DNA from 2 places in the Paenibacillus sp. 7516 genome. Region 2 is predicted to be linked to the other one. Evidence: riboswitches for the same ligand, from Rfam matches in the RefSeq annotation. Region 2 holds a riboswitch; the other holds the start of a gene.
The links. Region 2 has a riboswitch for ZMP and ZTP ahead of CHI14_RS21900 (TIGR01440 family protein). Riboswitches for the same ligand answer to the same signal wherever they lie in the genome.
Positions count from the first base shown of each region.

Region 1: another riboswitch for ZMP and ZTP. It lies ahead of CHI14_RS04510 (bifunctional 5,10-methylenetetrahydrofolate dehydrogenase/5,10-methenyltetrahydrofolate cyclohydrolase); the one in region 2 lies ahead of CHI14_RS21900 (TIGR01440 family protein).

Region 1 is NZ_NPBI01000006.1:234,760-237,887, reverse strand. It holds gene CHI14_RS04520 (helix-turn-helix domain-containing protein) at 1-363, shown strand, start outside; gene CHI14_RS04515 (hypothetical protein) at 388-1,011, shown strand; gene CHI14_RS04510 (bifunctional 5,10-methylenetetrahydrofolate dehydrogenase/5,10-methenyltetrahydrofolate cyclohydrolase) at 1,159-2,013, opposite strand; ZMP/ZTP riboswitch at 2,065-2,146, opposite strand; gene CHI14_RS04505 (ribonuclease domain-containing protein) at 2,327-2,716, shown strand; gene CHI14_RS04500 (barstar family protein) at 2,733-3,008, shown strand.
Region 2 is NZ_NPBI01000024.1:518,587-521,714, forward strand. It holds gene CHI14_RS21890 (manganese efflux pump MntP) at 1-547, shown strand, start outside; gene CHI14_RS21895 (low molecular weight protein arginine phosphatase) at 673-1,245, shown strand; ZMP/ZTP riboswitch at 1,383-1,464, shown strand; gene CHI14_RS21900 (TIGR01440 family protein) at 1,607-2,200, shown strand; gene CHI14_RS21905 (serine hydroxymethyltransferase) at 2,430-3,128, shown strand, end outside.

The sequences.
Region 1 (3,128 bases), on a different contig from region 2:
CACACCTATCCACCGAATGTTCCGGCGACGATGGATCCCCGAATTGCGGAGATCATGCGGAATCTGCAGATGCATCCTGCGCAGAAGATAAGCATACCGGAACTTGCGAACCGATGCTGTTTATCCACCTCACGCCTCTCTCACTTATTTAAGGAGCAGGTAGGGGATACGATTCTAAATACAGTTCACAAGTTTAGGTTGGAGAAGGCAGCGCAGCTTCTCGCTGGAACGAACCGGCAAATCGCAGAGATCGCTGCGGATGTCGGATTCGACTGCGGTATACATTTTACAAGAAAATTCCGTGAAGCCTTTGGGGAGACACCATCGGCATTTCGTAAACGAAAAAATAACCTTCAAGCTTGATTGTTAGAGGAGGACAAGTGCAGCATGAACCTTTTTCACATCGAATCCACCATACACGGAACTGATCGAACTGCAGCCTTCCTGGAAGATAACTTTATTGGGATCGATTGGCCAGCTACAGGGGATTTGGAACAACTGCCGGATGAAGAATGGAAAGAGCAAATCAGGCAGCATTACGCAATACCTGAATCGGAACTGAGCGGAGTAATAGCTAACCTACAGACATTTGTAAACATCATGCAGGATGGAGATCATGTCTTAATTCATGACGATGAGTGGATATATGTTGGGGATGTGGGTGACTATTTTTACGATGATTCCGTTAGCACTGGAGAAGATTCGATATGTCATCGGCGAGGCGTAACGTGGTTGGGGCGAATTCCACTGACAGAGATAAACGATAAGGTGCGTGCTCTGATTTCGAATGATTCCATCATTTCAGCATTCGAGTATCCACTTTCACAGGCTCAATTGGATCCGTGGCTTTCAAGTACTCCCGAAACGGAAACGACAGTTCAACATCCGGTTTGCGTAGATGACGGGACAGTACAGGAAGCTCTCGATGTACTAAAGAATGCATTACAGAGCGAAGACGAGGAACTTCGTATTCGTGCGGCGACGGCCATTTTACAATATGCCAAAAAATAAAAAGAACATGAACAGATAAGCAGTAACGAAAATGGTATTAGCACACGTACGCACTCACTTTCAATGCACATTACCCCTTATGTCTTTACAGAGTGAAGCACGCAAAGCCCTTAAGAAAAGAGTGAGCTTTGCGTGCTTTCGTACATATTATGATGTTTTTATGGATTGCATGCAGGCTGATTTGATGGTGTGTTCGATCAGCGTAGCGATGGTTACGGGACCCACCCCACCAGGGACGGGTGTAATGGCAGATGACGGAGTCAAGCAGGATGAATAGTCCACATCACCGATATTGCCTTTATTGTAGCCTGCATCAACGACAACTGCACCAGGTTTAATCCAGCTTCCTTGTACAAAACAGGGTTTGCCAACGGCAGCAATCACGATATCTCCCGACTTCACGATTTCTTCCAGATTGACGGTTTTGGAGTGACAGGTAGTTACCGTTGCATTTCGGTTAAGCAGCATGGCTGAAACGGGCTTACCCAGAATTGGACTTCTTCCTATGACCACAGCATGCTTGCCTTCAATTGGAACGTTATAGAAATCCAGAATACGGATAATCGCTTGTGGTGTGCAGGATGGAAAAGCGGCGACTCCAAAGGCATTTAACGCAAATCCTAGGGTGGTAACGCCATCCACGTCTTTCTCTATGCTAATTGCATCAAAAGCGGCTCTTTCATCGATATGCTGCGGTACCGGGTGCTGCAATAGAATGCCATGTACGGATACATCTTCATTTAATTTGGTTATCTCCTGAATCAATTGTTCCGTTGTAGTCTCTGCAGGCAAAACCACTTTAATGGAATGTACACCTATTCGGGCACATGCATTGCCTTTCATTCGTACATATGTTTCTGAAGAGGGGTCATCACCGACCAAAATAGTAGCTAGACAAGGCGTGATTCCTTTCTCCTTCAACATGGCAACCTTCGCAGTCATCTCTTCCTTCATGAAGTCCGCTACCGTTTGTCCACTCAACATTAGCTTCTCTGTACTCATGCTCATCATCGCCCTTTCCAAATAAAAAGAGGCAAGGAAATAAAACTTCCTTACCTCTGCCCAGGCGTACGGCTTGATTAGACATCATATGCTCCCTCACGGTTCACCGTGTTCGCCAGTTACATATGACCATAACAATATTAAATTGATAGTACTTCATTTTGAAATTGACTTCAATCCTTTTAACATTTAGCTATACTTGGAACTGTGTCTAGATTGGTATATACTTTTTTGAGTTAAGAAGATTAAAAGGAGATTATAAGCAGTGTATATTAAAAAATGGTTAGGTGCTGTACTCATTATTCTTGCGACGATGCTGTTCGCAGGCTGTTCGCTTGAATCGCTATCTGTAGATGATTCGACCCAGACTCAAGCTGTCTTGAACCAATTTGACGAAGTCGCCAATTATCTTGCCGAGCATCAGGAACTTCCGGATAATTATATTACCAAGAAGGAGGCCAGAGCTTTAGGCTGGGAACCAAGTGAAGGAAATCTGCAAGATGTGGCCCCTGGCAAGAGTATCGGCGGCGATATTTTTCAGAATCGGGAAAGCTTGTTACCCAAGAAAAAGGGAAGAACGTGGTACGAGGCAGATATCAATTATTCCGGTGGAACCCGGGGAAGTGACCGAATCCTCTATTCCAGTGATGGCTTAATATACAAGACAACCGATCATTATCGCACGTTTGAACAAATCAAATGACCAAAGGTAGGATGGTATGAAGACAGTAATCATTGATGGAAATGATGTTCATGGAAAAGAAGAGCTGCATGATATTCTTCAGGCGAAGCTGGGGTTAAATGAATCTTACGGGCGGAATCTCGATGCGTTATGGGATGTCATTACAGGCTTCATTTCAATTCCACTAACCATTCAATGGGTTAATTTTGAGGCCAGCAGGGCTGTGCTTGGAGAATACGCTGATCAGCTAGTGGAATTAATGCGTGACGCAGAAGAAGAGCTGGATCAGTTTCAATTGGATCTGAAAATGTAAAAATCGAACGGGCAGTCCGCTGAGGACTGCTTTTTTTATTGTGCAACATGTTCCTTGAGATTTCCGTTAATGAGTTTAGGAATCCATAGGAGGTGAGGGTCATCCCCAGGAAGTTGTTGT
Region 2 (3,128 bases):
TGCCCATTTGGGGCAGTTGGTAACCATTTTGATTATGGCCGTCGCCCTCGGGCTGGATGCCTTTTCGCTGGGTATTGGGATTGGCATGAAAGGCATTCGTTTGCGTGATGTGCTGCGAATCAGTTTGGTTACGGCCTTGTTTCATGTCATCATGCCGCTGATCGGCATGTACACGGGAAAATACGTCAGCTCTCTCTTGGGAGATATTACGACGTATGCTGCAGGCGGATTGCTGGTTCTGCTTGGGGGTCACATGATTCTGAATGCATTTCGTGAAGGTGATACCAAGCTGGTGGACCATCGCTCCATGCTCGGTGTGATTTTATTTTCACTCAGTGTGAGTGTGGATTCGTTTTCCGTTGGGGTGTCCCTCGGCATGTTTAGCAGTGATCTGGTGCTGACCGTACTTGCCTTTGGTGCATGCGGTGGAATCATGTCCGTCATGGGACTGCTGCTGGGAAGACGAGTAAGCCAGAACCTTGGTGATTATGGTGAAGCGATTGGCGGAGCCATCCTGCTTGCGTTTGGACTGTTGTTTATTTTTTAATAGTCATAGAGCGGAACAGCTGGAGCCCCTTGTGCAGTCATAACCGATACTCTTTAAATTTTCATCATTTAAAATTAAAATATTGCATCATTCGACAACATTTGCGAAATGGGGAGGCTATCACAATGAAACATATTTTGTTTGTATGTACAGGGAATACGTGCCGCAGCCCCATGGCGGAAGGGCTTTTGCGCAAGCTGGCAGCGGAACGGGGCATTCAGGTAGAGGTTCGTTCTGCAGGTGTGGCAGCAGCATCGGGAATGCCAATTTCCCGTCATGCCGAAGCAGTATTAAGAGATCACCAGGCGGAAGGGCCTGGTCATTCCACACAGCTTAACGCGAGCCTGATGGACTGGGCAGATTTGGTCCTTACGTTAACGCGGAGCCATAAACAGCATGTCATGCAGGTTTTTCCGGATTCGGTACACAAGACGTACACGCTGAAAGAATATGTGGAGAATGATAATCAGGTTCTGAATGACCTTCAGGAACTGGACAGCCTGTTCGCCACACTGGAACTGAAGCGTGCACTGGGTCAGGAGATTCTGGCATCAGAACGTGAGCGCGTGATCGAGATTCGGCAGCGTATTCCAAGCTTTGATATATCTGACCCGTTTGGCGGCAGTCGAGATGATTACAATATCGCCGCTGCGGAGATCAGAACTGCGCTGGATCGCCTCCTGGACAAGTTGGGATAAACCGGGATTGTGCAGGTCATAGTAATTGGGCAGGGAAGATTGAATCTTCAAATTAATTTGTTATGCAAAAACGAACACGTAGTGTAAATTACCCGTTGATTTTAAGCGTGGGTTGTTTTATGATGAAGGGGAAAACAGGGATCCGGTGTAACTGGCGACGAAGTGGGCACAACCACAATGGAGCACCGGAACAAACGGCCGGTCGCCTGGGCAAAAGAGCAATTCTGCGATACCCGCAGACTGCTCTTTTTTTCGTCTTTCATCTGATTATTCGCTATAATAGTACCTGAAATGCCGTGCTTGAATACAAGAGCGGGCAGCCGTGAGGGAGTCAGGCATGATTTTATCGGGAGGCGATAGGATGACTATTGAGTTAGATTCGGATCAACCCGGATTGCAGGAACAGACCGTAACCATTCTGCGTGAACTGGCACTTGCCGGAAAGCTTGGACCTGGACAGATCGTTGTGATCGGTACAAGCACAAGCGAGGTTGCAGGCCAAAAGATTGGTACGAGTGGTGCCGTTGATGTAGCACAGCAGCTTCTTGCAGGGATTCGCGAGGTGCAGCAGGAATTCGGTTTTGAGCCTGTGTTTCAGTGCTGTGAACACTTGAACCGCGCATTGGTGATGGAACGTTCACTGCTCACACGTCTTGGTTTGACTGAAGTGGGCGCCGTACCGGTTCCCAAGGCAGGCGGTTCCATGGCATCCGCAGCATATCGTTCGCTGAGTGATCCTTGTCTGGCTGAACATGTGCAGGCTCATGCAGGAGTAGATATCGGGGAAACGATGATTGGCATGCACTTGCGGCATGTGGCAGTCCCCTTCCGTACAACACTTCGCTATATCGGGGAAGCCCGTGTGACGACAGCTTTGACCCGTCCGAAGCTGATTGGCGGCGAACGTGCGGTGTATCAGATGGAAGAACAACCAGATTCGACATTTTGCGACTAAATCTTCAACCTACTATAAAGCGAAACTGAAAGGTTACACTCCTAACTCCGATTGCAGTACCATCTTCCGATCGCTGTTATCCCCAGATTTTTTGAATCCCCTTTTAAAGGGGAAATCCGGTGATAAAGGCGAACACTTCGTTTCTTTAGATTGGTCCTGCACTCTCCGTTTTCGTGTAAACATCAATTTTGCTTTATAACTTCACTAATATACTGGGAGGAATTTAAACATGGAACAATTGCGTAAGAATGACCCTGCAGTACTTGAAGCGATGAATTTGGAGTTGAAACGCCAACAGAACAACATTGAGCTGATTGCATCCGAGAACATCGTAAGTGAAGCGGTAATTGAGGCGCTTGGATCTGTACTGACGAACAAGTACGCTGAAGGATACCCAGGCAAACGTTATTATGGTGGCTGCGAGCACGTGGATGTCGTGGAAGATATCGCACGTGACCGTGCGAAGGAACTGTTTGGAGCTGAGCACGTAAACGTACAGCCTCACTCTGGAGCACAAGCAAATATGGCAGTTTACCTTGCAGCATTGAAACCAGGTGACACGGTACTGGGTATGAATCTTGCCCATGGTGGACACTTGACTCACGGCAGCCCGGTGAATGCATCTGGTTTGCTCTACAACTTCGTGGCATATGGCGTACAGGAAGATACATTCCTGATCGATTATGATGAAGTGCGCAAAGCAGCGTTCAAGCACCGTCCTCGTCTGATTGTTGCAGGCGCAAGTGCATACCCGCGTACGATTGATTTTGAAAAACTCGCTTCTATCGCAAACGATGTAGGTGCATTGTTCATGGTGGACATGGCCCATATTGCAGGACTGGTTGCTGCTGGATTGCATCCGAGCCCGGTTCCACATGCCCATTTCGTAACAACGACAACACACAAAACGCTGCGCGGACCTCGTGGC